3 linked regions of the Parasedimentitalea psychrophila genome follow. Each later gene encodes a partner of the first gene's protein in a complex. Links are inferred from orthologs where the notes say so. Each region holds a gene or a part of one and is shown in the gene's direction. Other genes may lie near its edges. The genes, in order: accD, accC and QPJ95_RS09680.

Region 1 (9,741 bases):
TGCGATGGATCGTGACAACCGCTGGTCGCGGGTCCGTCAGGCCTATACGGCGATGATCAAGGGCGGCGGCCGTTTTGTGGCGGATGCCAAGGCGGCGGTGACGCTGTCTTATGAGCAGTCTGAAACAGATGAATTCATCTCGGCCTCGGTGGTGGGGGAGTACCCGGGGGCGCGGGACGGCGACGGGTTTTTCTGTCTCAACTTCCGCGCCGACCGCGCGCGTGAGATCCTGGCGGCGATTGGTCAGCCGAGGTTTGAGGCCTTTGACACCGGCAGGCGGCCGAAACTGGCGGCTTTATTGGGCATGGTGGGATATTCGGATGATCACAATAGCTACATGACCGTGGCCTATCCCAAGGCGGTGATCGTCAATACTCTGGGGCAATGGGTGGCCAAACAGGGGCTGCGTCAGTTCCGCCTGGCCGAGACCGAGAAATACCCGCATGTCACCTTTTTCCTGAACGGCGGCAAGGAAGCGCCCGAGCTGGGCGAAGACCGCTTTATGCCAAAATCACCCGATGTGGCGACCTATGATCTGCAGCCGGAAATGTCGGCCCCCGAAGTCACCGCCAAGTTTGTCGAGGCGATTGAGGCGGGTTATGATTTGATCGTAACCAATTACGCCAACCCCGATATGGTGGGGCATACCGGCGATCTGGCGGCGGCGATAAAGGCCTGCGAGGCGGTGGATCAGGGTCTGGGTCAGGTCATTGCGGCGCTGCGAGACGCTGGCGGTGCGATGCTGGTGACCGCGGATCACGGCAATTGCGAGGTGATGGTCAATCCGCAAACCGGTGAGCCGCATACCGCTCATACGTTGAACCTGGTGCCGCTGGCTCTGGTGGGCGGGCCGCCGGGGGCCAGATTGCGCGACGGACGTCTGGCCGATCTGGCGCCGACGCTGCTGGAGCTGATGGGGCTGGATCAGCCTGCGGAGATGACCGGTGAGAGCCTGCTGAAATGATGCGGCGCGCGGTCTTTCTATTACTCTGCCTGCTGGGGCAAGCGGCTGTTGCCGCCGAGGATCCGGCCACTGCGGCCCGCGCGGCCAGCACGCAGCTGGAAGCGGCGACCCTGCAGTTGCAGGCGGCTGACAGCGCGCGCGACCGGGTTAAGGCGCTGACCGAAACCGTGCGCGCCTATGAGGCCGGTTTGGCTGCGATGCGGGATGGGTTGCGCCGGGTGGCGCGGCGCGAGGCACAGCTGGTTGCGCAATTGCAGGCGCGCCAGGATGAGGTGGCTGATCTGCTGGGGATTTTGCAGACCATCGAGACCTCGGCGCCGCCTGTGCTGCTGCTGCATCCTTCGGGGCCGCTGGGCGCTGCCCGTTCGGCGATGATGCTGGCCGAAGTCACCCCGGGACTGCATGCTCGTGTCGAGGTGTTGAAACGGGATCTGGAGGAGGTGCAGACCCTGCGCCTGCTGCAGCAAAACGCCGCCGACACCCTGCAGAGCGGTTTGGCAGGGGTGCAACGGGCGCGCGCCGAGCTGTCGACGGCGATTGCCGACCGCACCGACCTGCCGCGCCGGTTTGCCTATGATCCGGTGCGCACCTCGATCCTGATTGCCTCGACTGAAACCCTGCAGGGGTTTGCCAGTGGGCTTGCCAATATAGTTGAGGGTGAAATCGCCGAAACCAGTGCTGATATCAGCGCCCAGCGGGGCCAGGTGCCGCTGCCGGTGCAGGGCTTGGTGTTGCGCGGTTTCGGAGCTCAGGATGCGGCTGGTATTTCGCGCCCTGGCCTGTTGATCGCGGCGCGACCTCGGGCGCTGGTCTCCTCTCCCACCGCGGCAACCATCCGCTATCGCGGGCCGCTGCTGGATCTGGGCAATGTGGTGATTCTTGAACCGCAATCTGACATGTTGTTTGTGCTGTCGGGACTGGCCGAGGTTTTTGGCGAGGCGGGGCAAGTGATACCCAAGGGGACACCTGTCGGATTAATGGGTGGCGCAACACCGGAAATCGGTGCGATATTGTCACTAAGCGGTGATGGGGCTGGAACTGACCGGACAGAAACGCTCTATATAGAAGTTAGACTGGATGATACTCCCGTGGACCCTGAGATTTGGTTCCGTACCGACTAAGGATGGATAAAAGCATATGAAAAAGTTTGCGATGGCAGCTGTCGGCGGAACGCTGGCAGGAATCCTGGCGACCACCTATGTGGCGGGACCGCTGCTGGCACAGGAAGACGCCCGCGCGGCTACCGTGTATGAGCAGTTGGACCTGTTTGGTGACATTTTTGAGCGCATCCGCGTGCAATACGTGGAAGAGGTCGATGAGACCGAGCTGATCGAAGCGGCCATTGGCGGCATGTTGGCCTCGCTTGATCCGCACTCCAGCTATCTGTCGCCCGATGACGCGATGCAGATGCGGGTGCAGACGCGCGGCGAATTTGGCGGCTTGGGCATTGAGGTCACTCAGGAAGAGGGCTTTGTCAAAGTGGTGTCGCCGATGGATGGCACCCCGGCGGATGAGGCTGGCATGGAAGCCGGCGATTTCATCACCCACGTCGATGGCGAAAGCGTGCTGGGCCTGTCGCTGGATGAAGCGGTGGATATGATGCGTGGGCCGGTGGGCTCCGAGATCATCATCACCGTGGTGCGCGAAGGCGAGGACGAGCCGTTCGACGTGTCGATTATCCGCGACACCATCAAGCTGACAGCAGTGCGGGCGCGCACCGAGGGCTCGACCGTGGTGCTGCGGATTTCCACCTTCAACGATCAGACCACGCCGAACCTGATTTCCGGGTTGAGAGAACAGATTGCTGAGGCCGGCGGTATTGATAAGGTCAATGGCGTGGTGCTGGATCTGCGCAACAACCCGGGTGGGCTGCTGAACCAGGCAATCCGGGTCTCGGACGAGTTCCTGGAGAGCGGCGAAATCGTTTCGACACGGGGTCGCAACCCGGAAGACGGCGAACGGTTTAACGCCACGCCTGGCGATCTGGCCGAAGGCCTGCCAATTGTGGTGCTGATCAATGGCGGATCGGCTTCGGCCTCTGAAATCGTGGCCGGCGCCCTGCAGGACCATCGTCGCGCGATCATCGTCGGCACCAAGAGTTTTGGTAAGGGATCGGTGCAGACGGTGATGCCGCTGCGTGGAGACGGTGCCATGCGCCTGACCACAGCGCGCTATTACACCCCATCGGGCCGGTCGATCCAGGCGCTGGGTGTTTCGCCTGACATCATTGTCGAACAGCCACGCCGCAGGCCGAATACCGAAGAGGACGAGGCGGCAACCGCACGTCGTATGCGCTCGGAAGCGGATCTTCGCGGCAGCCTGAACAATGACAGCCTGTCCGAGGACGAAATCCGCCAGATCGAAGAAGATCGCGCCAAGGCTGAAGCTGCGGCTGATCTGCGGGATGACGATTATCAGCTGGCCTATGCCATTGATGTGCTGAAAGGGCTGTCAGCGCTGGCAAAATAAGCCGGACAGAATGCTAAAAGAACAGGGCCGTCCCGTTGGGGGCGGCCTTTTCTGTCTGCCGGTCCAAAATTTCACTTCACAATTTACATCGACGCCCGATTTCCGGCGACGGGTCGGCACTGCATTGGCTATCACTGTGGCATGATGTTTGATTTGCCAGAATTCACCACCCTGTATGACGCGCTGGTGGCGCGGGATGAACGCTTTGATGGGCGGGCCTATGTCGGGGTGACCTCGACGGGTATTTTCTGTCGGCTGACCTGCCCCGCGCGCAAGCCCAAGCCCGAGAACTGCCGGTTCTTTGGCTCGGTTGGGGCCTGTATCGACGCTGGCTTTCGGGCCTGCAAACGCTGTCACCCGCTGGCCCCGATGGCCGCTGCCGATCCCCTTGTTGATCGCTTGCTACAGGCGCTTGAGGCCCGTCCCGGATATCGCTGGTCTGAGGATGATATCGGCGCCATGGGTTTGGATGCCTCAACCGTGCGGCGCAGTTTCAAACGGCACTTTGGCATGACCTTTCTGGAAATGGCCCGCCAGCGCCGCCTGCGGCAGGGCTTCACGGCGCTGAGCGCCGGCGACCCGGTTATTGCGGCGCAGATTGACGCTGGTTTTGATTCCGCCAGTGCCTTTCGCGCCGCTTTTGCGCGGTTGATCGGGCAATCGCCGGGACAGTTCAACCGCGATGCCCTGCTGCTGGCCGATTGGATCGAGACGCCGCTGGGTTCGATGATCGCAGTCAGCTGTCGCCATGCGCTTCACTTGCTGGAATTCATCGACCGCAAGGCCCTGCCGCGAGAACTGGCCAGGCTGCAGCAAAGCAGCAACGGTGGCCTTGGCTTTGGTCGCCCGGAGCCAACCGCACAGGTGGCCGAAGAGCTGGGCCGGTTTTTCAGCGGGGATAGCGCGTGTTTCGCGACGCCACTGGCGCTGAATGGCACCGCATTTGAGCAGCAGGTCTGGGGCGCCCTGCAGCTTATTCCAGCCGGTGAGACCCGCAGCTATTCGCAACTGGCGCGCGACATTAGCCGACCCTCGGCGGCGCGGGCGGTGGCGCGGGCCAATGGTGCCAACCAGTTGGCGTTGATCGTACCCTGTCACCGGGTGATTGCGGCGGATGGATCGCTGACCGGATATGGTGGCGGATTGTGGCGCAAGCAGCGGTTGATAGAGATTGAGCAAAGATATGGAGACGCAAAGTGAGTGAACAAAGCAAAAAGGCGCAGGATTTTGCAGCGCTGCATGTGCCCGGAGACCCTTTGGTGCTGTATAATATCTGGGACGCGGGCAGTGCCGCTGCGGTGGTCAAGGCGGGTGCGGTTGCGGTCGCCACAGGCAGCTGGTCGGTGGCCGGGGCACAGGGTTACGGCGATGGAGAACAGCTGCCACTGTCGCAGCTGGTGCAGATTGTCGAGCGGATCGTACAAACCGTCGAGGTGCCGGTGAGTGTCGATTTTGAAGGTGGCTATGCGGTGGCTGGTGCAGCGCTGACGGGCAATGTCGCGCAGATCGTGGCGGCTGGCGCTGTGGGGCTCAATTTTGAGGATCAGATTGTCGGTGGCACCGGGCTGTATGGCATCGAAGAGCAATCTGAACGTCTGCGCGCCGTCCGCGCCGCGAGTGCCGATTTGTTCATCAATGCGCGCACGGATCTGTTTCTGAAACAGCAAGACACCAGCCGGCATGCTGAGCTGATGGAGGAGGCGATACAGCGGGCCAGGGCCTTTGCTGCGGCGGGAGCCAGTGGGTTATTTGTGCCGGGGCTGGTGGATCTGGAGCTGATTGCCCAGATCTGCAAGGCCAGCCCGCTGCCGGTCAATGTGATGATGCGCACAGAGGCAATGACCCGCAAATCCGTGGCCAGGGCCGGTGTGGCACGCTGCAGCTATGGGCCGCAGCCCTTTGTTCAGGCGATGCAAACCCTTGCCCAGACCTATCTGGCGCTGAGCTAGTTGGTTTCCAGACAATGACGGCGAAAGGCGCGTTTCAGCATGTCGAGCTCGGCGCGCAGAAGCGTGACCTCAGCCCGCAGGTCATCGGCTGCCGCCTCTCCGGCAATCAGGGTGAAATCACCAAGTTTGCGGTCCGAGGCGGCGTCATAAATGACAAAACTGTGGACGCCATCCGCCACCGCGTGACTGGGCACAAGAACCTGCAAGTTCCACTCGCTGCCAGTGCCGCCTTCTTTCAGCATCACACCGTCGACCAGTTGATCCAAATAGCGCACCTGAATATCAGGCCGGGCTCCGGTGTCCGGCGCATTGGTGATCCGGCCTTCCCAGATGCCAGTGTGAAAGCGGATTTTGCTCAGCGACAGCTCGCTCATTTTGGTGGTCCTCAAATAGCGGCGCGGTGGTGGCGCGAGAAGGTGAGATCGCGCAGGATCACCTGGTTCATGTCGGGGGTTTCAAAAATCAGATCAAGCCAGATTTTTTCAATTCGTTTTTCATTGAGGCGGGAATAGGCCAGATCAAATTCGACCAGGGCAGAGGCATCACCCAGCGGCAACTCACGCACCAGCTGTTCGGTGTTGGGGCCATGTTTGATGTTTAGGCGGACAAAGATTTCCTGCGGTTTTTCGGTCTCGATAATGCTGTCGACCCGCAGCAGATGCTGGCGCGTCATGCCCTCGGCGGCCTCGGGAGGCAGCTCGATCACCAGTGACAGAAACGACCCGTCAAACTGGAACACATCCATTCGCAGGCCAAAAGGGGCCAGATCCTGTTCCCGTGTGTTGCGCAGCTGGCGCAGGGTCAGCTCAGAATAGGTGCAGTCGTGGAACAGCTGTACCTCGTCGCCCAGCTTGGATTTGGAGGCGGCGGAAGACAGGCCAGGTTCAGCCAGCGGGCCACGCCACAGAGCGGGGCGCCAGGACCAGTCGGTGCCATGGGGTTTGGGGAAAAAGGAGGATCCGATCTGCGGCAGCGCCAACCGTCCTTCGGCCACATGGATCAAACGATCCAGATGGGCGCGCAATTGACGCGCCCGATTGCGTTGCGCTCTCAGCTCACTCAACGGAGCAAGCTCTGCCTGCCGGGCATTCTGGCGCCAATGGCTCAAGGCACGGTGGTGAAACAGTCGGTCCAGTATCCTGCCCATAGTGCCCTCAAATAGATCAGCGGACGTTTTGCCCTGTTGATTGCCCGCAATGTAACGCTTGTTAACCAAGCCGGCAATTCGCTTTCTTAACTGGGGTCAGGGATTTGCGCCACCGCTCCGCTGAGACCGAAAGCCGCTGCGGCCGCGCTGCCCCACCCGCCAACTTGTCTTTGCGGCTAATCCTGCCTACCGTTCAGCATGAAAATCCTTACAAACGCGCCCGACCATGCCGCAACTGGATCGGTGATGACCTGCACTCCGCCCGTGGACCGGCGCCGCACATATGCCAGATAACCGCCGCTACGCCGCCCAAGAGGCGCTGGTGTCCGGCGCCCGCAACCGGGCTCAGCTGTGGCGGCTGATCCTTGGGCTGCTGGTGATCATCGGGGTTGGGTTTCTGCTGTACTCATTGGCCTATAGCCTTTTGGCCAGCCTGTTTCCCGGCCCCTGGCTGGCTGGGTTGCAGGACGGATCGAATCCGCCTGCCATGCTGGCGCTGCTGGGGGGATTTGGCTTTGTCATCGTTGGCGTCACTGTGGCGGCCTGGCTCATGCAGAGACGTTCCTTATTCAGTATCACCGGCTCACCTCGGGCGATGGCCCGGCAATTCGCACAGGTCAGCCTGTATCTCATGGCGCTGGCCGGGGCGCTGCTGCTGTTGCCGCCGTACCAGATGGGGGCGCCGATGGTTGCCAATCTGCCGGTGCTGACCTGGCTGGCCCTGTTGCCGCTGTCCGCCGCGGCGCTGTTGGTGCAGACCGGAGCCGAGGAAATCCTGTTTCGCGGCTATCTTCAGCAAGGGCTGGCGGCGCGTTACCGTCAGCCGCTGATCTGGCTGGTCGTGCCGTCACTGCTGTTTGCTCTGGGCCATTATTTGCCTGCCGAAGCCGGGGAAAATGCGGTTCTGATTGCCATTTGGGCGGGGGTGTTTGGCATTCTGATGGCTGACCTCACCGCCCGTGCCGGCACCATAGGCCCGGCAGTCGCGGTGCATTTCTTCAATAACTTCACCGCATTATTGCTTTTTGCCTCGCCCAGCAGTCTCAACAGTCTGGCGCTTTATCTGCTGCCATATGAGATGTCGGACGCCGCGGCATTGCGGCCCTGGCTGGCGGTGGACTTTGCCCTGATGGTCATCGGCTGGCTGGTGGCGCGCCTTGCGATACGCCGCTGATTGCAATTGCCGTCGTGTGGCCTTATCTGGGAGGTCAAACTGCCCCAGCAGAGGCCTGCTATGAACTGGATTACCAACTACGTCCGGCCGCGGATCAATTCGATCTTCTCGCGCCGCGAAGTCCCCGAGAACCTGTGGCAGAAATGCTCCGAGTGCGGCACCATGCTGTTTCACCGCGAGTTGAGCGACAATCTGAATGTCTGCACCAACTGTGATCACCACATGGCGATCACCCCTCGGGCGCGCTTTGATGCGCTGTTCGACGGTGGCATATTCACCGAAATCGAGGTGCCGATGCCGGTCGCCGACCCGCTGAAATTCCGCGACCAGAAACGATATCCGGACCGGCTGAAGGCGGCACAGAAAAAGACTGGCGAAGGCGAAGCGATGCTGATCGCCGAAGGCGAAATGGGCCGCACTCCAATTGTTGCCGCGGCGCAGGACTTTTCGTTCATGGGCGGCTCGATGAGCATGTATGTCGGCAACGCCATTCTTGCGGCAGCCGAGCGGGCGGTTGAGTTGAAGCGGCCCTTGGTGCTGTTTTCCGCCGCTGGCGGCGCCCGGATGCAAGAGGGTATCCTGGGTCTGATGCAAATGCCGCGGACGACCATTGCGGTGCAGATGCTGAAACAGGCGGGCTTGCCTTATATCGTCGTGCTCACTCACCCGACCACCGGCGGCGTCACCGCGTCTTATGCAATGCTGGGGGATGTCCATATCGCCGAACCCAATGCGCTGATCGGCTTTGCCGGCGCCCGGGTGATCGAACAGACCATCCGTGAAAAACTGCCCGAAGGGTTCCAGCGGGCTGAATATCTGCTGGATCACGGCATTCTGGACCGGGTCACCAAGCGCACCGATCTGCGCAAAGAGCTGATCACAATTATCCGCATGCTGATGGGCCTGTCGCCGCAGATCGTTGGCGATCTGCCGGCCCCGGACAAGTTGGACGAGGCAACCCCGGACGCCGGAAGTGACACCCGGGACGCCGCAAAAACCGAAGCCGCCGCACCTTAGCGGCGTTACTCAGACTTTCATGCGCACATAGCCGCCTTGTTTTGCCGCCTGCCCGAAACGGTGGGCGGTTTTTCCGTAAGCGACCTGTCACAGGGATTTGCCTCCAATGACCCAAGCCTCCTCTGATACCATCCTGACCCGCATGATGGCGCTGCACCCCAAACTGATGGACCTGACGCTGGGCCGGGTCTGGCGGCTGCTGGCGGCGCTGGACAATCCGCAGGATAGGCTGCCACCCGTCATCCATCTGGCTGGCACCAACGGTAAGGGCTCGACACAGGCGATGATCCGCGCCGGGATCGAGGGCATGGGGAAGTCCGCCCATGCCTATACCTCGCCGCATCTGGCCCGGTTTCACGAACGGATCCGGCTGGCTGGTGAGTTGATAACCGAGGCGCATCTGACCGAGATTCTGGACGAATGTTATGAAAAGAACGGTGGTGAAACCATCACCTATTTTGAGATCACCACCGTGGCCGGCCTATTGGCCTTTGCCCGCACCCCGGCGGATTACACCTTGCTTGAGGTTGGCCTGGGCGGCCGGTTGGACGCCACCAATGTGATTGCAGCACCGGAACTGACGGTCATTACACCAATCTCGATCGACCATGAACAATTCCTCGGCGATACTCTGAGCAAGATCGCCACCGAGAAAGCAGGCATCCTCAAACGCGGCGTGCCCTGCGTCGTTGGTCCTCAGCCTGCGGAGGTGATGGAGGTCATCGAGGCCACCGCGGCCCGGCTTGGCGCGCCGCTGATCGCCCAGGGCCAGCATTGGCACGTCACCCAGGAACACGGGCGCCTGGTGTTTCAGGATGAGCGCGGCTTGCTGGACCTGCCGTTACCGGCGCTGCTGGGCGCGCACCAGATCCAGAACGCCGGCGCGGCTCTGGCTGTCCTGCGTCATCTCGGCGCCGATGATACGGCCTGCGAAGCGGCGATGACAAACGCGGTCTGGCCCGCCCGAATGCAGCGCCTGAAAACCGGCCCGTTGGTGCAATCCGCACCCGAGGCCGAGCTG
Region 2 (9,841 bases), 3.3 Mb from region 1 along the record:
TCAAGTTTTTCTACGGCGCCAACCCGATCCAGACCCCTGCCCCCGAGGTGCTGAGCGGGATTATCAATGTCGGTGCCATCATCGGCATGGATATCGTCTATCCGGTCTGGCGGGTTGTCTATTTCTTCTTCTCCCTGCTGGTTATCGGCGGCATCTTCTCGTTCCTGCAGTTCACCACCTTTGGCATGGTGGTGCGCGCTGGCATGGCCGACCGCGAGACCGTGGGCCTGCTGGGCATCAACATCGACAAGCGGTTCACCATCATGTTTGGCATCGCAGCCGCCGTCGCGGGTCTTGCCGGGGTGATGTATACCCCGATCAATTCACCCAACTATCACATGGGCATGGATTTCCTTGTGCTCAGCTTTGTGGTGGTGGTGGTTGGCGGCATGGGCTCACTGCCCGGTGCTGTGCTGGCCGGCTTCCTGCTGGGAATTCTCGAAAGCTTTGCCTCGATGAACGAGATCAAATCAATCATCCCCGGCATCGACCAAATCATCATTTATCTGGTGGCAATCATCATTCTGCTTGTACGTCCCCGAGGCCTGATGGGCCGCAAAGGCGTGATGGAGGACTAAGAACATGCTCGGAATGAACAAAAACGACACCTCAATGCTGCTGCTTGTCGCCGCATTGACGATGCTGGCCCCCTTTATCCTGAACCCGTTCCCGACGGACAGCGGATTGGCACAATTCAACGCCGGATACCCGGATCTGATGCAGCGGTTTGTGATCTTTGGCATCTTCGCCATTGGCTTCAACATCCTGTTTGGCCTCACTGGCTATCTCAGCTTTGGCCACGCCGCCTTTCTGGGTGTCGGCTCCTATTCAGCGGTTTGGATGTTCAAACTGCTCAGCATGAACGTCATCCCCGCCATTATGTTGTCGGTGGCCATGGCGGGGCTCTTTGCACTGCTGATCGGCTATATCTCGCTGCGGCGCTCGGGGATCTATTTTTCAATCCTGACGCTGGCCTTTGCACAGATGTCGTTCAATCTGGCCTATTCGGTGCTGACCCCGATCACCAATGGTGAAACCGGTCTGCAACTGACCCTGAATGACCCACGGATCTTAGGTGTGTCGCAGACGGCTGACGGCTCGATCCCGGTGACCAGCCTGTTTGGTCTCGAAATGCGCTCGACCTTTGAAATGGTGGTCGGCCCCTGGGCGTTCCAGTTCAACGCTGGCTACTACCTCAGCGCATTGATCCTGCTGGCGGCTTTCTACCTGTCGATCCGCATCTTCCGCTCACCCTTTGGGCTGATGCTGCGCGCCGTGAAATCCAACCAGCAGCGGATGAACTACACCGGGTTGAACACCCGCCCCTACACCCTGGCCGCTTTTGTGATCTCCGGCATGTATGCCGGTCTGGCTGGCGGGCTGCTGGCCTCGATGGATCCGCTGGCAGGCGCCGAGCGGATGCAATGGACCGCCAGCGGCGAAGTGGTGCTGATGACCATTCTTGGCGGCGCCGGCACCCTGATCGGTCCGGTTCTGGGCGCAGGTTTCATCAAGTACTTCGAGAACATCTTCTCCAAGATCAACGAAAACGTATTGCACGGTTGGTTCGGCGCGCTGCCCGATGGGCTGGAGGATCTGCTGGTCACACTGGTCTACCCCTTTGTCGGCAAAGGCTGGCACATGACGCTGGGCATTCTGTTTGTGCTGGTTGTGGTGTTCTTGCCCGGTGGCCTGGTCGAAGGCGGCCAACGCATCGCCAACTGGGTACGTCGTAAAAAGGCGGGCAATAACAAGCCCACCAGCACAATCGAACCTGCGGAATAAGGAGACACAAGATGGGAATTCTTGAAGTCAAAGGCGTCAACAAGCGGTTCGGCGGGCTCCAGGCGCTGGGGGATGTGAACCTCAGCGTCAAGGAAAACTCGGTCCATGCCATCATCGGCCCCAACGGCGCCGGTAAATCCACCCTGCTGAACGTGCTGGTGGGCAAGCTGATCCCGGACACCGGATCGGTGATGTTCGATGGCAAATCAGTGTTGGGACGCGCCCCCTATGAGATCAACCAGATGGGCATCAGCCGAGTGTTCCAGACGCCGGAGATCTTTGGCGATCTGACGGTATTGGAAAACATGCTGATTCCCTGCTTTGCCAAGCGCGACGGGGCGTTTGAGATGAACGCCATCACCTCGGTGCTCGGCCAAAGGGATGTCATTGAGAAAGCCGAGCATATGCTGGAAGAGATGAACATGGCGGACAAGCGGCATATGCATGCCGCCGCCCTGTCCCGTGGTGACAAACGCCGGCTGGAGATTGGCATGTGCCTGTCGCAAGAGCCCCGGCTTTTGTTGCTGGATGAACCCACTGCCGGTATGGCGCGGGCTGACACCAACAACACCATCGACCTGTTGAAACAAATCAGTGACGAGCGCGACATCACCATCGCCATCATTGAACACGACATGCATGTGGTATTCTCGCTGGCCGACCGGATCACCGTTCTGGCCCAAGGCAGGCCGCTGGTCGAAGACGATCCGCAAAACATCCGAGGCAACCCTCTGGTGCGCGAAGCGTATCTCGGTGAGCAAGCCTAGGGAGCATCGTCATTCACCCCGAAAACTGGACACCGGTTTTTGAATTGGTTGAGTGAGAAAGGAAATAACTATGAACGTCAAACCCAATTTCTCCAAGAACGCCAATCAGGCGACCACCGCTCCGGCCTTTCTGTCGGTCTGGGACATGCATGCCTATTACGGCGAAAGCTATATCGTGCAGGGTATTTCCTTCAATGTGCACGAGGGCGAGATCCTCGCCCTGTTGGGCCGCAACGGCGCGGGCAAAACCTCAACCCTGCGCGCCATCGCCCGGATGGACGATCCTCAGTTGAACAAGGGCGAGATCTGGCTGGATCACCAGCCGCTGCACAACATGGCCGCCTATCAGGCCGCGGCCGTCGGTCTGGCGCTGGTCCCCGAGGATCGCCGCATCATTGCCGGGCTGACTGTCGAGGAAAACCTGCAACTGGCGCAGATCGCACCGCCAATCGGCTGGTCTCTTGACCGATTGTACCAGATGTTCCCGCGTCTGGGAGAACGCCGCAAGCAAGAGGGCGTCACCCTGTCGGGGGGCGAGCAGCAAATGCTGGCGATTGCCCGCGCCTTGGCCCGCGACATCAAGGTGCTGTTGCTGGATGAACCCTATGAAGGCCTGGCGCCAGTGATTGTCGATGAGATCGAAAAGACCCTCATTCACATCAAGGAACAGGGCATCACCACCATTATCGTTGAACAGAACGCAGTGCGGGCGCTGAAATTGGCTGACCGCGCCGTGATCCTCGACACCGGCGGCATCGTGTTTGACGGGCTGGCCTCCGAGGTACTGGAAAACGAGGAATTGCGAGCAGAGTATTTGGCGATTTAGAAAGTTCTCCTTGTCATAGGTCTCGTCAATACACCGCAATTTAAGGGCTGCCTCCGTCTGGAGGTGGCCCTTTCAATCTGCAAACATCAAAATGGACAGCGGCCAACAGTGGCTCTGCCTGCGTTGCAATTCGACGGGTTTGGCGCTGGTCCATTTAGACAGTAATCCTGCTCATTCTTATAGACGGCTTTAATTTTCTCGACAATCAGTCCACACATGCCGCCATGAGTGATATCGCCTTTGACCACGCCCCCATCGGGCTCGCCCAACTGGAACAGCGCATCATCCGGCGCTGCAATCTGCAATTCGCCGAGACCTTTGGCGACGACCCGGAGGCCTTTATTGGCATCGAGATCGCCGAGCTTTACCCCAGCCGCGAGGATTTTGACCGTATCGGCACCCGCTTGCAGCAAGATGATGTTCAGGCCGGCCGATATGATGATGAACGCATCATGCGGCGGCTGTCGGGGGATTTGTTCTGGTGCCGTGTGCGCGGCCGCTCGCTCACCCCTGAGCATCCGTTTCGCGCCGGAATCTGGTCTTTTGCGGATATTTCGGAAGACCGACCGGTGGTCTCTCTTACTCCGCGCGAACGGGATGTCGCGATCCTGACCTGTCATGGGCTGTCCGCCAAGGAAATCGGTGCCAAACTGAACCTGTCTTATCGCACCATCGAAACCCATCGGGCGCATCTGCTGAAGAAATTTGCCGCCCGCAAGCTGCCGGAACTGGTGGCCAAACTGACTGGTATGCCGCTGTAGATCGAGACCAATTGCAAAACGGAGCGCAAGGTCCCATGTTAGCATCTGGTTAGGGTGCTTTCATTGCGGGCAAGCTTGCCCTATAAGCGCGTAAAAATTCGGCCTATGCTGCAAGCAGGCCATAGGGAACCGGCTGAGGATCAAATGAAAAACAAATCTCACGAAGCAGACGTAGCCTTTATCAAGGCATTGGCCGAAATGCTGCGCGACAACGATCTGACCGAATTGCAGGTCAAACGGGATTACGGCGATGACGACAGCCTGAATGTGCGCGTCTCTCGCAAGATCACCGTCATGTCGGCCCCGGTTCAGGTTGCGGTGCCTGCCGCGGCTCCGGCCGCTGTTGCGGCTGCGGCCCCTGCAGCGGCCCCTGCGGCGGCGGCGCTGTCTGACGACCCTGCCAGCCACCCCGGCGCCGTGCCCTCTCCGATGGTCGGCACCGTCTACATCCAGGCAGAACCCGGCGCGCCAGCCTTTATTTCAGTCGGCTCCAAGGTCAGCGAAGGCGATACCCTGCTGATCATCGAAGCGATGAAGACGATGAACCACATTCCGGCCCCCAAGGGCGGCACGGTCAAGCGCATTCTGGTCGAAGACGGCGCCGCTGTGGAATTCGGAACACCTCTGGTCATCATAGAGTAAGGATCTGACATGTTTGACAAGATCCTGATTGCCAACCGCGGCGAAATCGCCCTCCGCGTGATCCGCGCGGCACGCGAAATGGGCATCGCCAGCGTTGCGGTGCACTCTACTGCCGACGCCGATGCCATGCATGTGCGGATGGCCGATGAATCGGTCTGTATCGGGCCGCCAGCCAGCATTAACAGCTACCTGTCGATCCCGGCCATCATCTCGGCCTGTGAAATCACCGGTGCGCAGGCGATCCACCCCGGCTATGGTTTCCTGTCGGAAAACGCCAATTTTGTGCAGATCGTCGAAGACCACGGCCTGACATTCATTGGCCCCACCGCGCAGCACATCCGCACCATGGGCGACAAGATCACCGCCAAGGACACTATGAAGGCGCTGGGTGTTCCCTGTGTTCCCGGCTCCGAAGGTGGCGTTCCAGACCTGGAAGCGGCGCAGAAAATTGGCGCTGAAATCGGCTATCCGGTTATCATCAAGGCCACAGCTGGTGGCGGCGGCAAGGGCATGAAAGTGGCCAAAACCGCTGCGGACATGGAAATGGCCTTTCGAACCGCACGCGCCGAGGGCAAGTCCAATTTTGGCAACGATGAAGTCTACATCGAGAAATACCTGACCACGCCGCGTCACATCGAAATTCAGGTGTTTGGCGATGGCAAGGGCAAGGCCGTACATCTGGGCGAGCGCGATTGCTCACTGCAGCGCCGCCACCAAAAGGTATTCGAGGAAGCCCCCGGCCCCAGCATCAGCGCAGAAGAACGCGCCAAAATCGGCAAGCTCTGCGCCGACGCGGTTGCCAATATCAACTATATCGGCGCCGGCACCATTGAGTTCCTCTATGAGAACGGCGAGTTCTTTTTCATCGAGATGAACACCCGCCTGCAGGTGGAACACCCGGTCACAGAGGCGATCTTTGGGGTTGATCTGGTGCGCGAACAGATTCGCGTCGCTGAAGGCCTGCCAATGTCGTTTGGTCAGGACGATCTGACGATCAATGGCCATGCCATCGAGGTGCGAATCAACGCCGAGAAACTGCCTAACTTTGCCCCCTGCCCCGGCAGAATCACCCAATACCACGCCCCCGGCGGATTGGGTGTGCGGATGGATTCAGCGCTGTATGACGGTTATTCAATCCCACCCTTTTACGACAGTCTGATCGGCAAACTGATCGTGCATGGCCGCGATCGCAACGAGGCAATTTCCCGCCTGAGCCGGGCTCTGGGCGAGCTGATTGTCGATGGGGTTGACACCACGGTGCCGCTGTTTGACGCCTTGCTGGCCGAGCCTGACATCCAGTCTGGCAATTACAACATTCACTGGCTGGAACGTTGGCTTGACGATAACCTTGCCAGTTAAAACCACCGTAGCGGTGCGTGCCAGCACGCACCCTACAACCACCATCAGGGTCCTGCGATGACAGGGCTGACAGCTGACTTACTGTTGTTGGCCTATGCATCCGGGGTCTTTCCCATGGCCGAGCATCAGGATGATCCGGAGGTTTTCTGGGTCGATCCCAAGCGGCGTGGAATTTTGCCCTTGCACGGATTTCGTATGTCGCGCTCTCTGGCCCGCCGACTGCGCCGCGGTGACTATCAGATCACCATAAATCAGGATTTCGCGGCCGTTCTGACCGCCTGCGCCGACCGCGCCGAGACCTGGATCAATGCCGACATCCATGCCCGCTATGTTGAGTTGCACCAGATGGGCAAAGCCCACTCCGTCGAGGTCTGGCAAGACGGAGAGCTGTCGGGCGGTGTCTATGGCGTCACCCTGGGCGGCGCGTTTTTTGGCGAAAGCATGTTTTCACGCCGCCGCGATGCCTCCAAAATTGCCCTGTGTTACCTGATAGATCGCCTGAATCAAGCTGGGTTCACCCTGTGTGACACCCAGTTTCTCACCGCGCATCTCGCCTCGCTGGGCGGGGTCGAGATCAGCCGGGCCGCCTATCAGCGGCTCCTGCGCGATGCGCTACTGCTAAAGGCCGACTTCACCGCCCCAGCGGTGCCGACGGCTCAGGAATTGCTGCAGCGAAGAACCCAGATATCATAACGGCTGTGATCCAGCGCACTCAGCGCCGGGCTGGAGGCAATCATCCAGCCCTCGAACTGCACCGCTCCGCTGTCCGGGTCACGAATAGTCAGGAACGCATAGGCATCGCCGGTGGGATTGTCCGCCGGGTAGCGACACTCTGACAGTGTCACCAACAGCCCGAACAGTTCGGCGCTGCCACCGCTCGGGATATTGGCATCCACGGTATGGCCGTTGACCTTGTCCAGCCCCCGCACGACCGCCCCAGGGGCGGAGACAGCGCTGTCCTGCGCCCAAATCGGGGCGCCCAGCCCCCAGGCCAGCATCAGCAGGCCGGAAAAAAATGGCTTCACGAGTCCTCACCACTGCCGGATACAAACTTCAGCAGCAGGGTAATCAGGCTGACTGCACCCTGGGTGTCTTCGATCTCGTCCCCCGGTTCAAAATTGAACGGCGATCCGCCGGGCATGATTTCCACGAAATTCCCGCCCAACAACCCCTCGGAGGACACCACGATGGCGCTGTCGTCGGGGATATCAATGCCTTGCTGCACTGAAAAACGGGTGTCCGCGCGATAGGTCTGCGGGTTCAGTTCAACATCGGTCACAGTGCCGATCTTGACCCCGGCCAGACGCACATCGGTGCCAACGCCGACACCTTCGAGAGAGCGGAACGAGGCGTTGAGCCTATAATCTGCGCCGGATTGCGACAGACCCGTCGCCTGTCCCGCATAGACCGCAAAGCCAATTGCTGCGGCCAGAACGACGCCGCCGACCAGAACTTCGGTAGTGTTGTGGGACATTGTGTTGCGCCTCTACCGGGGCCGGATGTTACTCCGGCACCCATGCCTCATAATCGCTGCGCGCTGCCGGTTCGCCGGCCTGGCGAATCGATCCCTGCGGCGCATAAGCCATTGCCGTACCTGTCAGGTTTTCCTGATGCGGCTTTTCCCAGTCCTTGTGGACCAGTGGCTGTTCTGACGGCAGTTCATCAAAGGTCCGGTGCAGCCAGCCGTGCCAGTCCGCATTGATGCGCGTGGCCTCGATCTCGCCGTTGAAGATCACCCAGCGTTTGCTGTCATCGGCATTGTGATAATACACATTGCCCTGATCATCGTCGCCAACTTTGATCCCCTTGCGGGCAGTGAAGAGCTGTGTGTTCAGCGTCTGACCGTTCCACCAGGTGACGGCGCGCAGAAGAGTGCTTAGGATTGACATGGATGCCTCCGTAAATTCCCCTTTGATATGACGCAGTTTGCATCCGAGGTCCAGATGCTGCACGATCTCCAATGGCTCGCAAGGTCACGGATGTGCGCATTTTCCCACGGCCAGGCAGGATTCAGGGGGTATTGCAGTGTTGCTTCAAGGCGCCAGCGCCGTGACCTCGATCTCGATCCGGTACTTGGGATCAATAAGCCCACATTCGATCATGGTTGCCGCAGGTGGGTTCTCCCCAAATGTCTTGGCCAGGACCGGCCAGCAGGCGTCAAATTCCTGGGCGTCGGGCAGGTAATAATTTATCCTGACAATTTGTTCAAAACTGCTACCGGCATCGGTAAGAGCCTTGCCGATGATCGCCAGAGCCGACTGGCACTGCGCAACCACCCCATCGCCCTGCCCGACGGTGCCCGCAACATGAACAAACCCGCCGGCCACCACCGCCCGACAATAGCCAACCTTGGCTTCGAACTCGCCGCCTGAGGATATTCTTTTGATGGTCATCTCAGCTCCCATGCGTCCCAAAGAAATCAGGAGGCCCATAAATTTGTATTGCACAGCAAAACGGCGCGGGATGACCCGCGCCGCGTTGATCTTGTCTGGCACCACATGGGTTAGCCAGCAGAGGCTGGCTCTTTTTCCGCATCCGCGTGGATCATCAGCGGTTCAACCTTCGAATTCACCGCCTCCTCGTTCACCACCACCTTGGTCACACTGTCCATTCCGGGCAGATCAAACATGGTGTTGAGCAGGATATCCTCCAGAATCGAGCGCAAGCCCCGGGCCCCGGTTTTACGTTGAATGGCGCGTTTGGCAATCGCACTCAGCGCATCATCGGTAAAGTCCAGTTCGGTGTCTTCAATCTCGAACAGGCGCTGGTACTGTTTGACCAAGGCGTTCTTGGGCTTGGACAGGATTGTAACCAGCGCATCTTCGTCCAGGTCTTCCAGTGTTGCCAGCACCGGCAAACGGCCGACAAATTCCGGGATCAGGCCGAATTTCAGCAGATCCTCGGGTTCCAGATCCTGAAAAACCTCGCCCACACCGCGTTCATCATTGTCACGAACATCGGCGCCGAATCCCATCGCCGATCCCTTGCCGCGTGCGGCAATGATCTTGTCGAGACCAGCAAAGGCGCCACCACAGATGAACAGGATGTTGGTGGTATCGACCTGCAGGAATTCCTGCTGCGGGTGCTTACGCCCGCCCTGCGGAGGAACGCTGGCAACGGTGCCTTCCATCAGTTTCAACAGCGCCTGCTGCACGCCCTCCCCCGAGACATCGCGGGTGATCGAAGGGTTTTCAGACTTGCGGGTGATCTTGTCGACCTCGTCAATGTAGACGATGCCACGCTGTGCGCGCTCAACATTATATTCCGATGCCTGCAACAGTTTCAGGATGATGTTTTCCACGTCCTCGCCGACGTAACCGGCTTCGGTGAGGGTGGTGGCATCTGCCATCGTGAACGGCACATCCAGAATCCGCGCCAACGTCTGTGCCAGCAGCGTTTTGCCGCAACCGGTTGGGCCGATCAGCAGAATATTGGATTTGGCCAGCTCAAGTTCCGAGCCCGCCTTTTCCGCATGGTTCAGACGCTTATAGTGATTGTGCACCGCAACCGAGAGCACCTTCTTGGCTTTCGCCTGGCCAATGACATAGTCATCCAGCACATCGCAAATATCCTTGGGAGTCGGCACTCCATCGGTGGTTTTCAATCCCGAGGCCTTGGTCTCTTCACGGATAATATCCATGCAAAGTTCGACGCACTCGTCGCAAATGAACACGGTTGGGCCCGCGATCAGCTTGCGTACC
Region 3 (9,808 bases), 590 kb from region 1 along the record:
GGTGCCAATCGCCAGACAGCGCTTGCCGGTCCGCTTGACGCCATTGGCAATTGGATACCCAACCGTCGGCACCCGCACGTCATGCAGAGTGCCACCATGGGTCTGCGCCGCCGCCACCAGGTCGCCCTCGTCGCGCAGCAGGTTGTGCAGCCCCGAGGCCAGATCATAGCCCATTTCCAGCGCCTCGATCAGCACCTCTTTCCAGGCCGCCGAGATCACCCCACCGCGGTTGGCCACCCCAATCACCAGCGTCTTGGCACCGGCCGCTTTTGCTTCGGCCAGCTTCATGTCGGCAAGGCCAAGATCAGCGCCGCAGCCCGGCAGGCGGAACTGTGCCACAGCATTCTCCGGGCGCCAGTCTTTGATGCCAATGGCCACCTTGGCGGCCAGCATATCGGGCGCATCACCCAGGAACAGCAGATAAGGGGTCTCGATCATCTCGGGGCACTCCATGGAATTTCACTTTGAGCGCGACTTTAGGCGAGCCGCGACGCGAAACGGTCCCATTTTATCCGTGCCGCCCCACGTTAAACGCATATTCCTCCTATCAATACTCAATTTCATCGAAGAATCTTCGAATACAGAAAGCCAATCCACTGATCCTTGCGCCGTCACCGGAAAGAGCGACGGTTGCTGCACCGGCAATGCTGCAGCCGCACAATAAGACTTGCGCGTCGTCACGCAATTTAATACCACAGATAAGGAAAAAATAGCAATTTCCTTACCCAAACAGGTGACTCGCATATGAGCTTTCGCATCCAGCCCACTGCCCCGGCCCGCCCCAATCGCTGCCAGCTGTTTGGCCCCGGCTCAAACACCAAACTGTTCCCCAAGATGGCCGCCTCGGCTGCGGATGTGATCAATCTCGACCTCGAAGATTCGGTCGCCCCTTCGGACAAGGACAGCGCCCGCGCCAATGTGATCGAGGCGCTGAACAGCATCGACTGGGGCAATAAATACCTGTCGGTGCGGATCAACGGGCTGGACACGCCCTATTGGTACCGCGACGTGGTGGATCTGCTGGAACAGGCCGGCGACCGGCTGGATCAGATCATGATCCCCAAAGTGGGCTGTGCCGCCGATGTCTATGCGGTGGATGCACTGGTCACCGCGGTTGAGCGCGCCAAGGGTCGGACAAAACCGATCTCGTTTGAGGTAATCATCGAATCGGCGGCGGGCATTGCCCATGTGGAAGAGATCGCCGCCGCCTCGCCCCGGCTGCAGGCGATGAGCCTCGGCGCCGCGGATTTTGCCGCCTCGATGGGCATGCAGACCACCGGCATCGGCGGCACCCAGGAAAACTACTATATGCTGCACGAAGGTCAAAAACACTGGTCCGACCCCTGGCACTGGGCACAGGTCGCCATCGTTGCCGCCTGCCGCACCCACGGCGTGCTGCCGGTGGACGGCCCCTTTGGCGATTTCTCCGATGACGAAGGCTTCCGCGCCCAGGCGCTGCGCTCGGCCACTTTGGGCATGGTCGGAAAATGGGCCATCCACCCCAGGCAGATCGCGCTGGCAAACGAGGTCTTCACCCCCTCCGATGCTGCCGTCATCGAAGCCCGCGAGATCCTGGCTGCGATGGAGACCGCCAAGGCCAAGGGCGAAGGCGCCACCGTCTACAAGGGTCGCCTGGTGGATATTGCCAGCATCAAACAGGCCGAGGTTATCGTCGCCCAGTCCGAGCTGATATCAGGTGGCTAGACTGCCTCACCGCAGTCCAGTCTGATCAATGTAGGGTGCGTGCTTGCACGCACCGCAAGGGACCCCAACCACATGACCGATCTGACCCTTCTGCACACTGCCAAGGTGCATTGCGCCACCTTTGACAGGCTGGCGCCGCAAGCCGACCTGCATCATGTGGTGCGCCCGGACTGGCTGGCGCGCGCCCAAAACGGAATTGACGACAGACTGGCCGCAGAAATTGCCGCCGCAGTCAAGGCGGCTGAGGCGCCGGTTCTGTGCAGCTGCACCACCATCGGCCCGGTGGCCGAGGCGGCCGGCGCCATCCGCATCGACTGGCCGATGATGATGCAGGCCGCATTGATCGGTGGGCCGGTGTTGCTGGCCTATTGCCTCGACAGCACGGCGCAGCCCTCCCAAGCGCTGCTGCGGCGTGCCTTTGGCCGCTCTGACCCTCAGTTGACCTGCCTGCAACTGGCACCGCATTGGCCGCTGTTTGAGGCCGGCCAGACGGCCAGCTTCAATCAGGCTCTGGCCGCGGACATTGAACAGGCACTGACGCAGCAGCGCTATGGCTGCGTGGTTCTGGCGCAGGCCTCGATGGCAGGGGCGGCCGGGATGATACAGACTGACGTCCCGGTGCTAGCCTCGCCCGAGATTGCGACACAGGCGCTGCTGCCTGCGCCCTAGCCAGACCAAATCCGCCAGCGATAAGCGGCAACCTCGCCAAAGCAGACGGCGACGGCGACGTCATCCCCACTCACCTCAACGAAGGTCTATGTCGCAGCGGGGCAAGATGAGTATTTTTAGCAACGAGAATTATGGCGCCCTGGAGCCAAATGTTTCTTTTTGCCGAAAATACTCAAAAACAGCCATGCGCCACACTCAGGCACGCAGATCTTTGGACGACCCCATCACAACATAAGTGGTGATCGCCGTCACATAAGGCGAGGTTCCCAATACATCAGTATGAAACCGTTTGTAGCTGGGCAAATCCGGGCATTCGACCCGCAGCAGGTATTCGATGGTGCCGGTAATATTGTGGCATTCCACCACCTCAGGTGCCTCATCCATTGCCCGTTCAAACGCCATCTGCGCGTCTTTGGTATGCTCCCCCAGCCCAACGCCGATATAGGTGACGAAGCCGACCCCCATCGCCTGGCGATCCAGCACCGCGCGATAGCCGGTGATGATGCCCGCGCGCTCCAGATCCTGCACCCGGCGCAGACAGGCCGAGGGCGACAGGCCGACCCGGTCGGCCAGTTGCAGATTGCTGATGCGGCCATCGCGGGACATCTCGCGCAATATTTGCTGGTTTATATGATCTATTTTCGCCATTTGTTGCAAAATTTGACGGAAGTCACAGTAAAACGCAATTACATTTGGCCAAAAACATCACAAATATGCCGCCATGACTTATGATCTCTTCCTGGCGCTTGCGCTGTTCGCCTTCGTATCCTCGATCACTCCGGGGCCCAACAATCTGATGCTGATGGCTTCGGGGGCCAATTTCGGCTTTCGCCGCAGCATTCCGCATATGCTGGGCGTGGCGCTGGGGTTTGTGTTCATGGTGCTGATGGTTGGCGTTGGGCTGGTGCAGCTGTTTGATGCCTATCCAGCCAGCTACACCGTGCTCAAGACCGGATCGGTGGCCTATCTGCTGTGGCTGGCCTGGAAAATCGCCCATGCCAGTCCGGCCAGCGCCAGCGACAAACAGGGCAGGCCGATGACATTCCTGCAGGCGGCTGCGTTTCAGTGGGTCAACCCCAAGGCCTGGGCGATGGCACTGACCGCCATCAGTGCCTACACCCCGGATCAGACCATTGCCGCAATCCTGCTGGTGAGCGCTGTTTTTGGCGCCATCAACCTGCCGTCGGTGGGATCCTGGACCGTGCTGGGGCAGCAGATGGCCAAGATCCTGACCAACCCGCGCCGCCTGAGCGCGTTTAACTGGACCATGGCCATATTGTTGGTGGCGTCGCTATACCCGGTGATCTGGCCCGCATAAGACTGCGACAGACCGCCGAATGAGGTTGGGCAATGCCCGGCGATCTGCCACGGGCGCGAATTTCAAACCTTGCTGAGTTGCATCTGACCGCAGGTAAGGCCATATATCGGGAAATTCCGCGCGTGTGAGGCTATATGACCCAGTATCTGGATTTTGAAAAACCCCTGGCCGAAATCGAAGGCAAGGCGGAAGAGTTGCGCGCATTGGCGCGCGCCAATGAAGAGATGGACATCGAGTCCGAAGCCAAGGCTCTGGACCTCAAGGCCGGGCAACTGCTTGAGGGTCTTTACAAAGATCTGACCGCCTGGCGCAAATGCCAGGTGGCGCGCCATCCAGAGCGGCCTCATTGCAAAGACTACATCAAGGCGCTGTTTACCGAATTCACCCCGCTGGCCGGTGATCGCAACTTTGCCGATGATCTGGCGGTGATGGGCGGTTTGGCCCGGTTCAACGATCAGCCGGTCATGGTGATTGGCCACGAAAAGGGCAGTGACACAAAATCCCGCATCGAGCGGAACTTTGGCATGGCCCGGCCCGAGGGCTACCGCAAGGCGATCCGGCTGATGCAGATGGCGGACAAATTTAACCTGCCGGTGATCACCCTGGTCGACACCCCCGGTGCCTATCCTGGCAAAGGCGCCGAGGAGCGTGGCCAGTCTGAAGCCATTGCGCGCTCCACCGAGACCTGCCTGCAGATCGGCGTGCCCTTGGTGTCGATCATCATCGGCGAGGGCGGATCAGGCGGCGCGGTGGCCTTTGCCTCGGCCAACCGCGTGGCGATGCTGGAGCATTCGGTCTATTCGGTCATCACCCCCGAAGGCTGCGCCTCAATCCTGTGGAAAGACGCCGAGAAAATGCGCGAGGCGGCGCAGGCGCTGCGGTTGACAGCCACCGACCTAGCTGAACTGGGTGTTGTCGATCACATCATTGCGGAGCCCAAGGGCGGCGCCCACCGGGATGCAGACACCGCAATCCAGGCCGTTGGTGAGACCATCCAGCAGTTGCTGAACGAGCTGAAACCGTTGGACGGTCCGGCGCTCATCAAGGATCGTCAGCAGAAATATCTGGATCTTGGCTCCAAGGGTCTGGCAGCATAATCTGAGTTCGCCGTTGCAGCGTGCGCCCGGAAGGGTGACGCTGCAACAGAAGAGCTCGCCACCTTATCCGGCACCCACCACCTTAGAAATCAATGGCGAGCGGCGCTGCGCTTTGCGCAGTGCCGGGCCCAACGGGAGGCCTGTCTGCGGCAGCAGATCGGCGACGGGCGGGAGACCCGGTTGAGATAATTGCCCTACCCTGCCAGCATCCGCAGCCCCTGGGTCACGTCTGAGCGCACCGCCAGTCGCAATCCCGGCTCGTCGCCGGCCTTCAGTGCGGCGATGATCAATTTGTGATTGCGGGGTGGTTCGGTGCGGCGCAGGCGCCCGTATAGCGCCCGCATGGTGGGGCCCAGCTGCAGCCAGACGGTTTCCGCCATGGCCAGCATCGCCGGCGCCTGTGCGCGCAGATACAGGGTGCGGTGAAAATCGAGGTTCGAGCGGATATAGCCAACAGCATCACGTTTCGACACCGCCTCGGCGACGCCCATGTTGATGCTCTGCAACCGGTCGATCAGCGCCATATGCGCCCGGGGCAGCGCCCGGCTGGCCAGCTCGACCTCCAGCAGCGCCCGCAACGCCGCCAGCTCTTCGATTCGCTCGTTGCTGAGCTCCGGGGTGGAGACCCGCCCCGACGAGGACAGGAACAGCGCCCCTTCGGCCACCAGTCGGCGCACCGATTCGCGGGCGGGGGTCATGGAGACGCCGAACTCGCGGCCAATGCCGCGCAGGGTCAGCGCCTGCCCCGGCGCAATCTCGCCATGCATGATCCGGGTGCGCAGGGCGCGGTAAACCCGTTCATGTGCGGAGGTGGACTGATCTGAAGGGCGGGGAGATACCATCATTCACCCATGTGATCACAAACACAGGCTCCGTCAACCACCCTTGATCAAAGATCTGCGGCCCCGGGCCTGCTCAAAGGTCGAACCGAAAGCGGTGCAGGCCGCCGCCTTGGGCTTTCAACCAACGGCGGGGCGGCTGATAGTCGCCGTAGAGATGCTCAACCTGGGCCCAGAATGCGGCTGAGTGGTTCATTTCCGCCAGATGCGCCACCTCATGTGCGGCGACGTAGCGCAGCACCTCTGGCGGCGCCAGGATCAGCCGCCAGGAATACATCAAGCCGCCATCCGAGGTGCAGGAGCCCCAGCGAGAGCGGGTGTCGCGCAGGGTGATACGGCTATAGGAGCGGCCCAATGTTGCGGCATAGTGATCCGACGCGGCCGCCAGCCGGTCCCGCGCCAGTTCACGCAAGAACCGCTGCAACACCCGCCCCGGCCGATCACCGGGCACCTCGATCTCATCCTCGCGGACCAGCACCCGTTTGCCTTTGGCGGCGACAATGCGGCGATCCCGGCCATCAATGGGCAGACAGCTCCCCATTTGCACCGCCACGGTCTCAGGGTGCTTGGCCAGATGGCTTCTGATCCAGTCTTCCTTCTCGGCGGCAAAGGCCAGCGCGTCCCCTTCGGGCAGTGATTTTGGCAGCGTCAGCGTCACCCGCCCGTCCAGCGCCGAGATCCGCAAGCTGATCCGGCGCGCCCGCGGCGAGCGGCGCAAAGTCAGCGGAACCGGAGGGGCTCCGGGCAGGTGATGGTCGGCCATGCGGACCCCTTAATGGACTAAAGCCTTTGACAGTTCCCATCTCATATGGCACGTCACCGGAATCGTCGATACGACTCATGCATAAATCAAGGGGATACACATGCCCAACGAAGAATGGGGCGTAAAGCGCATCTGCCCAACCACCGGCAAGCGCTTTTACGACCTGAACAAGTCTCCGATCGTCAGCCCCTATACGGGGGAAGCGATGGAACCGGAAACCGGAAAAAGCCGGATGATGGCAGCGGATGCCGAAGATGCGGCAACCCTGAAAGCCAAAGAAGGCACCAGCGCCGACGACACAGTGCTGGATGATGACGATACAAATGATATCGATCTGGGCGATGATGTTCTGGATGATGACGACGAGGACGAAGATACTGTGCCTCTCGAAGAAATCGCCGATGTCGCCGCAAACGATGACGATTCTTAATCGTTTTCTAGCGGTATAGAAGTGCATTTTTTCGACCCGAACAGCTGATTTTCAGCGCCTCGAAAAAAAGCTTGGATGGTGGCGCATTTTCCGCTTGCGGTATGCGCCATCGTCCCTTAAATCAGCCACACACCGCAAGACGGCAACGTCAAACGGAACAGGTTGGGGCCTTAGCTCAGCTGGGAGAGCGCCTCGCTGGCAGCGAGGAGGTCAGGAGTTCGATCCTCCTAGGCTCCACCAACCTTTCTTATTTTATATGGATCGATACCCTCCGGGGACCTTTACAGGCACTGTCACTGGACATCCAAAAAGTCTGGTCCCTGTAAAAGTTTGGTCCCTGTAAAATCTAGCCTGGCCAGTTCAACTTGGCTTGAAACACCAAAAAACCCAAATTCGAAACCTTTGTCGCCGCCCGGCTATTTGCCGGGCAACGAACGGGCCGATACCTCACTCCGCAATCACCCCTTGGGCAGGCACTGACCAATCGCCAGCTCCAGCTTATCCACCACCTCAAGGATCTGCTCATCCGTGATGATAAACGGCGGAGCCAGCAGGATGTGGTCGCCCAGCACACCATCGCGGGTGCCCGACATCGGGTAACAGATCAACCCAGCCTCAAAGGCCGCCTTCTTAATTTTCTTGGCCAGCCCCAGACTTGGATCAAACGGCGTCTTAGTTTCGCGATCCGCGACCAGTTCCACCCCGCGAAACAGCCCCCGACCGCGAATGTCACCAATATTGGGATGCTGACCGAATCGCGAAACCAAGGCGGACTGTAGCTTCTCACCCATCTGGGCGCTGCGCTGTACCAGCCCGCGATCAAGCATCGCCCTCACCACTGCCAATGCGGCCGCGGTGGCCACCGGATGACCGATATAGGTATGACCGTGCTGGAAAAACCCGCTACCCGATTCGACCGCCCTGTAAATCTGCTTGGAGCACAGCATCGCACCGATGGGCTGATAGCCTGCCCCAAGGCCCTTGGCGATACAGAGGATGTCAGGGGCCACATCATCCGCATCACAGGCGAACAGATGGCCGGTACGACCCATGCCACACATCACCTCGTCCAGAATCAACAGCACGCCGTATTGATCACAGATTTCGCGGATACGTTTGAAGTAGCCCTCAACCGGCGGCACCGCGCCCGAGGTGGCCCCGACCACCGGTTCCGCCATAAAGGCCATCACCGTATCAGGACCAAGGCGCAGGATCTCCGCCTCCAACTCATTGGCAACCCGCTGGCCATAGTCAAAAGCGCTCTCACCATCGCCGCGGTCGGCATATTCATAACAGGGCGCAATATGCGAGATGTCGATCAGTAGCGGCGCGAACTGCGCCCGTCGCCATTCATTGCCCCCCGCCGCCAAGGCCCCCAGCGTGTTGCCGTGATAGCTTTGCCGCCGGGCGATCAGATGTCGGCGCTGCGGTTCGCCGCGCTCCACATGGTATTGCCGCGCCAGTTTGATCGCCGCCTCAGTTGCCTCAGAGCCGCCTGAGACAAAATAGACCCGCTCCAGATCCCCCGGCGCATGGGCGATCAGCAGATCGGCCAGCTGCTCGGCCGGCTCAGAGGTCAGGAAGCTGGTATGGGCAAAGGCCAGTTTTCCAGCCTGATCCTGCACAGCCCGGATCACACCCGCGTCAGAATGCCCCAGACAAGACACCGCCGCTCCGCCGGAGCCATCGAAATACCGCTTGCCATCCGCGTCAATCAGATAGCAACCATCACCGGCAACGGCGGTGGGCAATTGCGCCTTGGTATGGCGGGGAAACACGTGACTCATTATCCAACTCTCCATCTGGCTGTCGCCCGCATTCTGCGCCCGCGCGCCACTGGACACAATGCTCGTCAAAATCTGGACCTAGAGCTCGCCCTGTTTTTAGCGTTTCTGGAATCCAAGGCGACTCAGGCGGCCTGCCCCGCCTGAGCGCAATGCAAACACTCAAATCGCGGAAAGGATTTGTCATGGATGGCACCTTCAATGAAAACGACATCAGCCACATCGTCGACGCCGACAAGGCTCACATCTGGCATCATCTGATTCAGCACAAGCAGTTTGAAACCAATGATCCGCGCATCATCCTTGAGGGCAAGGGCATGCGGGTTTGGGATCAGAACGGCAAAGAATATCTGGATGCGGTCTCGGGCGGTGTCTGGACCGTCAACGTCGGCTATGGCCGCGAAAGCATCGCCAAGGCGGTCTATGACCAGTTGATGAAACTGTGCTATTTCGCCCAGACTGCCGGCTCGATCCCCGGCTCGCTCTATGCCGAAAAACTGATCTCGAAAATGCCGGGCCTGAGCCGGGTTTATTACACCAACTCGGGCTCCGAGGCCAACGAGAAGGCGTTCAAGATGGTGCGCCAGATTGCCCACCGGCGTTTTGGCGGCAAGAAGCACAAGATCCTGTACCGCGACCGCGACTATCACGGCGGCACTCTGGCCACCATGTCGGCGGGCGGTCAGGACGAACGGGTGATGCAATACGGCCCACTGGCCCCTGGCTTCATCCGGGTGCCCCATTGCATGGAATACCGCAACCACGAGCAGGGCCTGGATCACCTGTCGAGCGAAGAATACGGCATCGCCTCGGCCAACCTGATCGAAGAGGTCATCCTGCGCGAAGGTGCCGATACAGTCGGCGCGCTGTGCCTAGAGCCGGTGACCGCTGGCGGTGGTGTGATCACTCCTCCGCCCGGCTATTGGGATCGGGTGCAGGAGATCTGCAAGAAATACGACATCCTGCTGCACATCGACGAGGTGGTCTGTGGTGTCGGCCGCACCGGCACCTGGTTTGGTTATCAGCAATACGGCATCAAGCCGGATATCGTCACCATGGCCAAGGGTGTCGCCTCGGGCTATGCGGCAATCGCGCTCTGCGTCACCACCGAGGCAGTGTTTGACATGTTCAAGGACGATCCAAGCGATCCGCTGAGCTATTTCCGCGACATCTCGACCTTTGGCGGCTGCACCGCCGGTCCGGC

The links.
Region 2: the proteins of accD (region 1) and accC are in contact, whole or in part, in a solved structure (PDB 8UXZ), measured with the Escherichia coli proteins. The link is inferred for Parasedimentitalea psychrophila from one-to-one orthologs.
Region 3: the proteins of accD (region 1) and QPJ95_RS09680 are in contact, whole or in part, in a solved structure (PDB 8UXZ), measured with the Escherichia coli proteins. The link is inferred for Parasedimentitalea psychrophila from one-to-one orthologs.

Annotation. Positions count from the first base shown.
Region 1 is NZ_CP127247.1:1,417,210-1,426,950, reverse strand. What follows is about bases 6,931-9,741. They hold accD (acetyl-CoA carboxylase, carboxyltransferase subunit beta), read left to right. Parts: upstream 6,931-7,763; coding sequence 7,764-8,720; downstream 8,721-9,741. Other genes in these bases: QPJ95_RS06860 (bifunctional folylpolyglutamate synthase/dihydrofolate synthase), read left to right, coding at 8,827-9,741; QPJ95_RS06870 (CPBP family intramembrane glutamic endopeptidase), read left to right, coding at 6,931-7,703. In the rest of the region: gpmI (2,3-bisphosphoglycerate-independent phosphoglycerate mutase), read left to right, coding at 1-964; QPJ95_RS06900 (murein hydrolase activator EnvC family protein), read left to right, coding at 961-2,085; QPJ95_RS06895 (S41 family peptidase), read left to right, coding at 2,102-3,433; QPJ95_RS06890 (bifunctional transcriptional activator/DNA repair enzyme AdaA), read left to right, coding at 3,575-4,633; QPJ95_RS06885 (isocitrate lyase/PEP mutase family protein), read left to right, coding at 4,630-5,382; QPJ95_RS06880 (hypothetical protein), read right to left, coding at 5,379-5,756; QPJ95_RS06875 (DUF6478 family protein), read right to left, coding at 5,768-6,529; more of QPJ95_RS06870, read left to right, coding at 6,813-6,930.
Region 2 is NZ_CP127247.1:4,726,006-4,735,846, forward strand. Bases 4,055-6,965 are described here. They hold accC (acetyl-CoA carboxylase biotin carboxylase subunit), read left to right. Parts: upstream 4,055-4,790; coding sequence 4,791-6,140; downstream 6,141-6,965. Other genes in these bases: QPJ95_RS22890 (PAS and helix-turn-helix domain-containing protein), read left to right, coding at 4,055-4,139; accB (acetyl-CoA carboxylase biotin carboxyl carrier protein), read left to right, coding at 4,284-4,781; aat (leucyl/phenylalanyl-tRNA--protein transferase), read left to right, coding at 6,198-6,833; QPJ95_RS22910 (DUF2155 domain-containing protein), read right to left, coding at 6,797-6,965. In the rest of the region: QPJ95_RS22870 (branched-chain amino acid ABC transporter permease), read left to right, coding at 1-578; QPJ95_RS22875 (branched-chain amino acid ABC transporter permease), read left to right, coding at 583-1,785; QPJ95_RS22880 (ABC transporter ATP-binding protein), read left to right, coding at 1,797-2,552; QPJ95_RS22885 (ABC transporter ATP-binding protein), read left to right, coding at 2,623-3,378; more of QPJ95_RS22890, read left to right, coding at 3,603-4,054; more of QPJ95_RS22910, read right to left, coding at 6,966-7,138; outer membrane lipid asymmetry maintenance protein MlaD, read right to left, coding at 7,162-7,614; QPJ95_RS22920 (NADH:ubiquinone oxidoreductase subunit NDUFA12), read right to left, coding at 7,643-8,029; QPJ95_RS22925 (RidA family protein), read right to left, coding at 8,174-8,533; ATP-dependent Clp protease ATP-binding subunit ClpX, read right to left, coding at 8,644-9,841. UniProt on the Escherichia coli protein: This protein is a component of the acetyl coenzyme A carboxylase complex; first, biotin carboxylase catalyzes the carboxylation of the carrier protein and then the transcarboxylase transfers the carboxyl group to form malonyl-CoA.
Region 3 is NZ_CP127247.1:2,004,128-2,013,935, reverse strand. Bases 2,929-5,806 are described here. They hold QPJ95_RS09680 (acetyl-CoA carboxylase carboxyltransferase subunit alpha), read left to right. Parts: upstream 2,929-3,825; coding sequence 3,826-4,788; downstream 4,789-5,806. Other genes in these bases: QPJ95_RS09670 (M48 family metallopeptidase), read right to left, coding at 5,704-5,806; QPJ95_RS09675 (GntR family transcriptional regulator), read right to left, coding at 4,983-5,633; QPJ95_RS09685 (LysE family translocator), read left to right, coding at 3,095-3,691; QPJ95_RS09690 (Lrp/AsnC family transcriptional regulator), read right to left, coding at 2,929-3,021. Also shown: N-acetyltransferase DgcN, read right to left, coding at 1-438; QPJ95_RS09705 (hypothetical protein), read right to left, coding at 460-729; QPJ95_RS09700 (L-malyl-CoA/beta-methylmalyl-CoA lyase), read left to right, coding at 745-1,704; QPJ95_RS09695 (hypothetical protein), read left to right, coding at 1,777-2,373; more of QPJ95_RS09690, read right to left, coding at 2,569-2,928; more of QPJ95_RS09670, read right to left, coding at 5,807-6,390; QPJ95_RS09665 (TIGR02300 family protein), read left to right, coding at 6,491-6,820; QPJ95_RS09655 (aspartate aminotransferase family protein), read right to left, coding at 7,279-8,607; QPJ95_RS09650 (aminotransferase family protein), read left to right, coding at 8,790-9,808. UniProt on the Escherichia coli protein: Component of the acetyl coenzyme A carboxylase (ACC) complex. First, biotin carboxylase catalyzes the carboxylation of biotin on its carrier protein (BCCP) and then the CO(2) group is transferred by the carboxyltransferase to acetyl-CoA to form malonyl-CoA.